3 regions of the Diaphorobacter oryzae DSM 22780 genome follow, and region 1 is predicted to be linked to each of the others. Evidence: predicted binding sites of a transcription regulator. Region 1 holds the regulator's gene; each other region holds the start of a gene.
What was found. The regulator NrdR, encoded in region 1, represses ribonucleotide reductase genes. The targets are predictions, from matches to a motif close to CACNANATNTNGTG.

Region 1 (3,275 bases):
GAGGTGTGGGCCGCCATCCAGGCCGAAGACCGCCGCCAGGAAGAGCACATTGAGCTGATCGCGAGCGAGAACTACGCCTCGCCCGCCGTGATGGCCGCACAGGGCTCGCAGCTCACCAACAAGTACGCCGAAGGCTACCCCGGCAAGCGCTACTACGGCGGCTGCGAAAACGTGGACGTCATCGAACAGCTTGCCATCGACCGCATCAAGCAGCTGTTCGGCGCCGAGGCGGCCAACGTGCAGCCCAACTCCGGCTCGCAGGCCAACCAGGCCGTGCTCATGGCCTTCCTCAAGCCCGGCGACACTATCCTGGGCATGAGCCTGGCCGAAGGTGGCCACCTCACCCACGGCATGCCGCTGAACATGAGCGGCAAGTGGTTCAACGTCGTTTCCTACGGCCTGAACGAGAAGGAAGAGATCGACTACGACGCGCTGGAAGCCAAGGCCCGCGAGCACAAGCCCAAGCTGATCATCGCCGGCGCCTCCGCCTACGCCCTGCGCATCGATTTCGAGCGCTTCGCGAAGATCGCCAAGGAAGTCGGCGCCATCTTCTGGGTGGACATCGCCCACTACGCAGGCCTGGTGGTCGCGGGTGAGTACCCCAACCCCGTGCCCCACGCCGACGTGGTGACCTCCACCACGCACAAGAGCCTGCGCGGCCCGCGCGGCGGCATCATCCTGATGAAGGCCGAGCACGAGAAGGCCATCAACAGCGCCATCTTCCCCGGACTGCAGGGCGGCCCGCTGGAGCATGTGATCGCCGCCAAGGCCGTGGCCTTCAAGGAGGCGCTGTCGCCCGAATTCAAGGCCTACCAGCAACAGGTGACCAAGAACGCCAAGGTGTTCGCGGAAACGCTGATCCAGCGCGGCCTGCGCATCGTGAGCGGTCGTACCGAGAGCCACGTCATGCTGGTGGACCTGCGCGCCAAGGGCATCACGGGCAAGGCGGCCGAGGCCGCCCTGGGCAAGGCCCACATCACGATCAACAAGAACGCGATCCCCAACGATCCCGAGAAGCCCATGGTGACCAGCGGCATCCGTGTGGGCACGCCCGCCATCACCACGCGCGGCTTCAAGGAAGAGGAAACGCGCATCACGGCCAACCTGCTGGCCGACGTGCTGGACAACCCGCACGACGAGGCCAACCTGGAAGCCGTGCGCGCCAAGGTGCACGCACTGACCAGCCGCTTCCCGGTCTACCGCTGATCCGCCGCCGGAACAGCCGCAGCGATGAAGTGCCCTTTCTGCAGCCATCCGGACACCCAGGTCGTTGAAACCCGTGTGTCCGAGGACGGGGACTTCATCCGACGCAGGCGCCAGTGCGGCGCCTGCGACAAGCGCTTCACCACCTACGAGCGGCCGGAAGTCAACTTCCCCACCATCGTCAAGAAGGACGGCCGCCGCGTCGAGTACGCCCGCCACAAGCTGCTCGGCTCCTTCAAACTGGCGCTGCGCAAGCGCCCGGTGAGCACGGTGCAGATCGACTCGGCCATCGAGCGCATCGAGGAAAAGCTGCTCAACCTCGCGCAACGCGAGGTGATCTCCAGCCGCATCGGCGAACTGGTCATGCGCGAACTCAAGAAGCTCGACAAGGTGGCCTACGTGCGGTACGCCAGCGTGTACCGCAGCTTCGAGGACATCGACGAGTTCCGCGCGCTGGTCGATGAAGTGCGCAAGTAAACCAGCGCTCCCCTATTGATAGCTGCCAGCGCCCAATGGACGGGCGCTGCAGCCATTTTTGGCACTCAACCGATACGCGCGGCCGCAATGGGCGCCACGGGCAGCGCCACGTCGCCGCATTGTGCGCGGTGGCGCAGCGCATGGTCCATGACCACCAGTGCCAGCAGCGCCTCGGCGATGGGCGCCGCGCGAATGCCCACGCAGGGGTCGTGGCGGCCCTTGGTGATGACCTCCGTGCTCTGGCCGTGGATGTCGATGGACTCGCGTGGGCTGATGATGGAACTGGTCGGCTTGATGGCGATGGACACCTCGATGTCCTGCCCCGTGCTAATGCCCCCCACGACGCCACCCGCGTTGTTGCTCGCAAAGCCCTGGGGCGTGAGCGAATCGCCGTGCGTGGTGCCGCGCTGGGCCACGCTCGCGAAGCCGGCGCCGATCTCCACGCCCTTGACGGCATTCAGGCCCATCATCACATGGGCGATGTCGGCGTCGAGCTTGTCGAACAAGGGCTCGCCCAGCCCCACGGGCATGCCCGAGGCCTGCACGCGGATGCGGGCGCCGCAGGAGTCACCGCTCTTGCGCAGTGCATCCATGTAGTCCTCGTAGGCCTGCACATCGGCCACCGGGGCGAAGAAGGGGTTGTGGGGCACATGGTCCCAGCTCTCGAAGGCAATGGGCAGCTCGCCCAGCTGCGTCATGCAGGCGCGGAACTCGGTGCCGAATTTTTCCTTGAGCCACTTCTTGGCCACCGCGCCGGCTGCGACGGTGGGCGCGGTGAGGCGCGCGGACGAGCGGCCGCCGCCGCGCGGGTCGCGCAGGCCGTACTTGTGCCAGTAGGCGTAGTCGGCATGGCCCGGGCGGAAGCTCTGGGCGATGTTGGAGTAGTCCTTGCTGCGCTGGTCCGTGTTGCGGATCAGCAGCGCGATGGGCGTGCCCGTGGTCTTGCCCTCGTACACGCCCGAGAGGATTTCCACCGCGTCGGGCTCGTTGCGCTGCGTGACGTGGCGGCTGGTGCCCGGGCGGCGGCGGTCCAGGTCGGCCTGGATGTCGGCCTCGGACAGCGCCATGCCCGGCGGGCAGCCGTCGATCACGCAGCCGATGGCCGGGCCGTGGGATTCACCAAAGTTGGTGACGCAGAAAAGGGTGCCAAGTGTGTTGCCGCTCATGGGCCGCGATTATCCCAGAGGGCCAGGCCGCGCACCGTGCGGTGCACGCAGCGCACAACGCTATCAAAAAAATAGCTGCAAGCGCTTGATAGGTAAGCGCTGGCAGCCCATTTGGCTTGAAAACCGCCTCAGTTGGCGGGACGGGCCTCTTGCGCGGGCCAGTCGCGGATGTAGGCCTTGAGCAGCTTGTTCTCGAAATTCTGGCTGTCCACCACGGCCTTGGCCACGTCGTAGAAGCTCACCACGCCCATCAGCATGCGCTGGTCCATCACCGGCATGTAGCGCGCATGGCGGCCCAGCATCATGCGGCGCACCTCGTCCATGTCGGTCTCCAGCGTGCAGGTCAGCGGCGCATCGTCCATGGCCGTGCGTACCAGCATCGTGCCAACGCTGCCGCCGTTTTTCGTCAGCGCCTGGATCACCTCGCGG
Region 2 (3,275 bases), on a different contig from region 1:
CCGGCAGGAGGCCATGATCCACCGGCTGTCCGAGGCTCTGGACCAGAGCCCCTACCCGGTGATCATCACCGACATCGACGCCAGCATGCTGTACGTCAACAAGGCGTTCACCGAGGTCAGCGGCTACAGCGCGCCGGAAGTGCTGGGGCGCAACCCCCGGGTGCTGCAGTCGGGTCTGACGCCGCGCGCAGTCTACGAGGAGATGTGGAGCCGTCTGCCCCAGGGCCTGCCCTGGCAGGGCGAACTGATCAACCGCCGCAAGAACGGCCAGATCTACACCGAGAAGGCCTCGCTCTACCCCATCCGCGACGTCTTCGGCGAGGTGACGCACTACGTCGCCCACAAGGAGGACATCACCCTGCGCCGCGAGGCCGAGGAGCGCATCCGCGCCCTGTCCAACTTCGACACCCTGACGGGCCTGTTCAACAAGAAGGCGTTCGACGAGCAGCTGGCCCTGGCCATCGGCCAGGCCGACGCGGACCACGGGCGGCTCTCCCTGCTGTGGTTCGACCTGGACAACTTCAAGATGATCAACGAGACGCTGGGCCACGCGGCGGGCGACGAGCTGCTGGTGGAAATGGCCAACCGCCTGCGCGCCAGCCTGGGCCCGCAGGCCGGCCTGGCGCGCTATTCCGGGGACGCCTTCGTGGCCATCGTGCCCCGGGCCGACCAGGCCGCCGTCGCGCTCATGGCCCGCGACGCCCTGACGCTGCTGCAGACCACCCTGACCGTGCAAGGCCATCCGGTGTCGCTCAGCGCATCGGCGGGCGTCGCGGTCTATCCGGACGACGCGCAGACCGCCAGCGCCCTGGCCTCGGCGGCGGAGATCGCCATGTACCGCGTCAAGCAGGACGGGCGCAACGGCCTGCGCTTCTTCGCCCCGGAGATGCAGGCCCACACGCAGCGCTCGCTGGAGCTGGCCGCGGGCCTCAAGGACGCGGCGCACAACGGCGAGCTGTTCCTGGTCTACCAGCCGCAGCGCGCGCTGCCCACCGGCGCGCTGGTGGGCGCCGAGGCGCTGCTGCGCTGGCGCCACCCGCGGTGGGGGCTGGTGTCGCCGGCCGAGTTCATTCCCATCGCCGAGCAAAGCGGGGCCATCGGGGCCATCGACTTCTGGGTGGTGGAGCAGGCCGCCAAGCAGCTGCGCCTGTGGGACGCGGCCGGCCTCCCGCCGCTGGTGGTGGCGGTCAACGTCTCGGCGGCGCAGTTCGCCCGGCCCCGGCTGGTCGAGGAGCTGCTGCAGATCCTGCGGCGGGTGGACGTGCCGCCCCGCCGCATCGAGGTGGAGCTGACCGAGGCCGTGGCCCTGAAGAACCCCGCGCTGGCCGAGGCCACCATCCGGCGCCTGCACGCCGAGGGCTTCCGCGTGGCGCTGGACGACTTCGGCACCGGCTATTCCTCCATGAGCTACCTCAAGCGCTATGCGATCGACAAGCTGAAGATCGACCAGTCCTTCGTGCGGGAGCTGGCGGACCAGGCCAGCGACCAGGCCATCGTGACGGCCATCATCAAGATGGCGCACAGCCTGCGCATGACCACCATCGCCGAGGGCGTGGAAACGCCGGAGCAGGCGGCCCTGCTGCAGGCCTTCGGCTGCGACGAGATGCAGGGCTACTGGTACAGCCGGCCGCTGGAGCCCGAGGCCTTCGAGGCGTTTGCGCTGCGCAACGCGGCGCAGGAATGCCCGACCTGACGCGGCCCGCCGCCCCGCCGGCAGGGCGGGCCGCGGCGCAGGATTGATGCTATTGTTTCAATAGCTACTGACGCTTACCCATCAAACGCAAAGGCCCTAAAACACTCCAAACTTCTCAGGCACGGGGCGGCGCCCGGCGCAAACGCCCCGGTTTGTGCCGCATCAAACTACCTATAGTGTTTGATGAGTATGGTGAACACTATATGTAGTGTTTTGAGGGCCACCATGACGCCACCATCCTCCCCCATTGCCACCCTGCCGCGCGAGGTGATCCAGCGCGACGGCGCACGCGCCGCGTTCGACGCCCAGCGCATCCGTTCGGCCATCGCGCGCGCCGGCGGCGCCACGGGCGAGTTCGGCGAGGACGAGGCGCAGCTGCTCGCCGCCCAGGCCACCAAGGTGCTGGTGCACCGCTTTCGCGGCGAGGCGCCGGCCATCGAGCAGATCCAGGACGTGGTGGAGCAGACCCTGATCGCCGCCAACCACCTGGCCACGGCCCGCGCCTACATGGCCTACCGCCAGCGCCATGCCACGTTGCGCGCCGACCGGCAGACGCTGGTGGATGTGGAAAGCTCCATCAACGAATACCTGACGCGCGCCGACTGGCGCGTGAACGCCAACGCCAACCAGGGCTATTCGCTGGGCGGGCTGATCCTGAACGTGGCGGGCAAGGTCACGGCCAACTACTGGCTGTCGCATGTCTACACGCCCGCAATCGGCGAGGCGCACCGCCATGGCGACATGCACATCCACGACCTGGACATGCTCAGCGGCTACTGCGCGGGCTGGTCGCTGCGCACGCTCTTGCACGAGGGGCTGAACGGCGTGCCCGGCAAGGTGGAGGCCGGGCCGCCCCGGCACATGAGTTCGGCCGTGGGGCAGATCGTGAACTTTCTGGGCACGCTGCAGAACGAATGGGCCGGCGCGCAGGCGTTCTCGTCGTTCGACACCTACATGGCGCCCTTCGTGCGCCAGGACGGCATGGACTACGCGCAGGTGCGCCAATGCATCCAGGAACTGGTCTACAACCTCAACGTGCCGTCGCGCTGGGGCACGCAGACGCCGTTCACCAACCTCACCTTCGACTGGACCTGCCCCGAGGACCTGCGCGAGCAGGTGCCGGTGATCGGCGGCGTGGAGATGCCGTTTGCCTATGGCGAGCTGCAGGCCGAGATGGACCTGATCAACCGCGCCTACATCGACGTGATGACCACGGGCGACGCCAAGGGCCGGGTGTTCACCTTCCCCATCCCCACGTACAACATCACCCGCGACTTCCCCTGGGAGAGCGAGAACGCGCAACTGCTGTTCGAGATGACGGCCAAGTACGGCCTGCCCTACTTTCAGAACTTCATCAACTCCGAGCTGGAGCCGAACATGGTGCGCTCCATGTGCTGCCGCCTGCAGCTCGACCTGCGCGAACTGCTCAAGCGCGGCAACGGCCTGTTCGGCAGCGCCGAGCAGACCGGCAGCCTGGGCGTGGTCACCATCAACTGCGCGCGCCTGGGCTACCTGCATGCGGGCGACGAGGCGGGGCTGCTCAAAGCACTCGACCGCCTGCTCGAACTCGGCAAGCAAAGCC
Region 3 (3,275 bases), on a different contig from region 1:
GCGCCCAGTGCGCGCACGCGAGTCCAGTCATTGCCCAGGCCGCCCGCGAACTTGGACAGCAGTGCGTTCTCCTTGATGGATTCGTAGATGCCGTCGAGGTTGTCGGGCACCGTGGTCAGGTAGCAGGACGACAGCTGCGAGCGCAGCGTGCCGCTGTTGAACAGTGTGGGTGTGCTGCTCATGAAGTCGAAGGAACTGAGCAGCTCGTAGAACTCGATGGCGCGGGCATTGCGGTCGTCTTCCTGCAGTGCCAGGCCCATGGCCACGCGCATGAAGAACGCTTGGGGCAGCTCGATGCGGGTCTTGCGCACGTGCAGGAAGTAACGGTCGTAGAGCGTCTGCAGGCCCAGGTAGTCGAACTGCTGATCGCGTTCGGCTTTCAGGGCGTGACCCAGACGCTGCAGGTCAAAGTCCAGCAGGCGCGGGTCCAGCAGCTCGTTGTCTACCCCCTTTTGGATGAACAGCGGAAAGTTGGCGGCATAGGCCACAGCCATATCGGCGGGGGGCACATCGCGGCCCAGAACCTCGCGCACGATGGTGTGCAGCAGCAGGCGCGCAGTGGCATAGGTGTAGCCGGGGTCCTTCTCGATCAGGGTGCGCGCCGCCAGGATGGAGGCCTTGTACACCTCGTCCATGGGCACGCCGTCGTACAGGTTGCGCATGGTCTCCGCTGCAATCGGCGCTGCCTGGACGTCGGCGCCCAGGTTGGCACAGGCGGACTCGATCAGCGCCTGCAGGCGCAGGACGTCGAGTTCGACGCGTTGGCCGCCTTCCTGCACATACAGCGCCGGCATCTGGGGCAGCAGTTGTTCTTTCTTCTGCGCACGCTCCTGGGCACGGCGCTCGCGGTACAGCACGTAGGCACGCGCCACCTCATGGTGACTGTCGCGCATCAGGCCCAGTTCCACCTGGTCCTGCACATCCTCGATGTGGAAGGTGCCGCCGTTCGGGCGTGAACGCATCAGGGCGCGCACCACCGTCTGCGTGAGCTGGTCCACCGTCTCGCGCACGCTGGCCGAGGCGGCGCCCTGGGTGCCGTGTACGGCAAGAAAGGCCTTCATCATGGCCACGGCGATCTTCTGTGGCTCGAAGGGCACGACCGCGCCATTGCGGCGGATGATCTGGTAGTGGGTGAGCGTGCCGGCTGCGGCCGCCGGTGGAGGGGTGTCTGCGGCAAGGGCCTGCGAGGACGGGGTGGTGTCAATGGCGGGGGAAAGGGGCGCAGCTTGCATGTATTCCTCTCTGGGTGGTGTCGGAAGGTGGCCAAGCGGGCGGTAAAGTCGCCGTCAGCACTGGGTGGCTGACGGCGATGTTTGGGCCGCAGCACACTATATCTGGGGTGTCTTTGGGGTTCAAGACACTACAGGTAGTGTATCCCCGGAAAGAGGCTGAGCAGAGAAACTGCGGAGCCGATCACTGTCGGTGGGTGGGGCCGGGGCCGTGTGGCCCCGTGCTGCGAGGGGGCGTGCGCGGCTGTTTTCAATGGTGGCGCGGGATTGCGGCGCTTTTCCTTCGATAGCGTCCGCCATGTCTAGCGGTCAGGCTGTGGCACCGTGATCTTCGCTGTTGCGAAATCGCATATTTTGAAAAACCTTGCCGGCGAATGGTTGGGATGGCATCGGTGGAAACAGGATGCCTGAGCCGGCAAAGGCCGACCGCAGCCTTTCCCAGTGAAATCCTGGCCCGGGGTCGCCCTTGCGGTGGGGCGCAATATGTTCGTGCCCGGCGATGTAGCGGACGGGGTAGCGGTGCGACAGTGCGGCGCACAGGGCGGTTAGCGTGGCGTACTGCGCGTCCTCGAAGTCCAGGCCCTCCAGGCCTTCCAGCTCCACGCCGATGGAGTCATCGTTGCAGGCGTCACGTCCGCGGTAACGGGACCTGCCGGCATGCCAGGCACGCAGGTCCGTATCCACGAATTGCCAGAGTGCGCCACTGCGGCTGATGAAGAAATGGGCGGAAACTTCCATTCCCCGAATCGTCTGGAAGTAGGGGTGCGCATCCCAGTCGAGCCGGTTGGTGAACAACCGGTGCACCTCTGTGCCGCCATATTGGCCGGGGGGCAGGCTGATCGAATGCACGACGATCAGGTCGACGACAGCGCCGGCTGGCCGAGTTCCATGGTTGGGCGAAACCATGGGCCGTGCCGGTGTGTACCAGCCGCCTTGCCAGAGTGGCCGCCGGTGTTGCCGCGGCTTACTCTGTGTCGCCATGGTTGTCGCCATCCTGCGGAGCAGCGATGTTCAGCCGTGCGATGCGGTAGCGAATTTGCCGCAGGCTGATCCCCAGGCGGGCGGCGGTGGCCGTGCGGTTAAAGCCCGCTTCATGCAGGGCGCGCACGAGGATTTCGCGCTCCTGCTCGTCCAGCCAGGCTTGCAGGTCGCTGGGCAGTGCCATGTCGGCGGTGGCGGCCGCCAACGGTGGGGAGGGGGCCTCCTCCGCTCGCGCGCTGCTGGTGTGTGGCGTGCGTTGCTGGACGGCGGGGGACTCGGCGTCGTCGCCCGCTGCGGGTGGGGGGCATTCCACATGCAGTTCATGTCCGTCGCTTAGGGCGACCGCGCGGTGCAGCAGATTCTCCAGTTCGCGGACATTGCCGGTGAGCGGGTGCTGAGCGATACGGCGCAGTGCCTCTGCGGTCAGACGGGGCACGGTGACGCCCGATTCCTGTTCGATCCGTGCGAGCAATGCGTCGCACAACGCGGGCAGGTCCTCGCGCCGCTCCCGCAATGGCGGGATCAGTAGTTCGATCACGTTCAGGCGGTAGTACAGGTCCTGACGGAAGCGTCCGGCCTGTACGTCTGCAGCCAGGTCGCGGTGCGTGGCGCTGACGATGCGCACGTCCACGGACTCCTCCTGGGTGGAGCCCAGGGGACGGATGCTGCGCTCCTGAATGGCGCGCAGCAGTTTGGACTGCATGGCCAGCGGCAGGTCGCCAATTTCGTCCAGGAACAGCGTGCCGCCACGGGCGGCCTGGAAGTAGCCTTCGCGGTCGTGGGTGGAGCCGGTGTAGGAGCCCTTGCGCGCGCCGAAGAATTCGGCCTCGAGCAGGTTCTCGGGGATGGCGCCGCAGTTCACGGCGACCAGCGGGCCGTCGGCGCGCTGGCTGCTGCCATGCAGCGCGCGCGCCACCAGTTCCTTGCCGGTGCCGGATTCGCCGCGGATCAGTACGGGCGCCATGCTACGGGCCACCTTGGCGATGCGCTGCTTCACGTTGCGCATGGCTTCGGAGTCGCCGATCAGCCGCTCCAGCACCGGATCCTGCGCGTCGGCCCACCCCG

Region 2: the regulator NrdR is predicted to act here: its motif matches at 1,891-1,904, upstream of BP68_RS10495 (ribonucleoside triphosphate reductase).
Region 3: the regulator NrdR is predicted to act here: its motif matches at 1,327-1,340, upstream of BP68_RS17500 (ribonucleoside-diphosphate reductase subunit alpha).

The regions. Positions count from the first base shown of each region.
Region 1 is NZ_JCANUL010000001.1:517,722-520,996, forward strand. It holds gene glyA (serine hydroxymethyltransferase) at 1-1,206, shown strand, start outside; gene nrdR (transcriptional regulator NrdR) at 1,231-1,680, shown strand; gene aroC (chorismate synthase) at 1,746-2,846, opposite strand; gene BP68_RS02365 (CBS domain-containing protein) at 2,975-3,275, opposite strand, start outside.
Region 2 is NZ_JCANUL010000005.1:172,759-176,033, forward strand. It holds gene BP68_RS10490 (bifunctional diguanylate cyclase/phosphodiesterase) at 1-1,693, shown strand, start outside; gene BP68_RS10495 (ribonucleoside triphosphate reductase) at 1,919-3,275, shown strand, end outside.
Region 3 is NZ_JCANUL010000014.1:95,489-98,763, reverse strand. It holds gene BP68_RS17500 (ribonucleoside-diphosphate reductase subunit alpha) at 1-1,232, opposite strand, end outside; gene ampD (1,6-anhydro-N-acetylmuramyl-L-alanine amidase AmpD) at 1,539-2,210, opposite strand; gene BP68_RS17490 (sigma-54-dependent transcriptional regulator) at 2,194-3,275, opposite strand, start outside.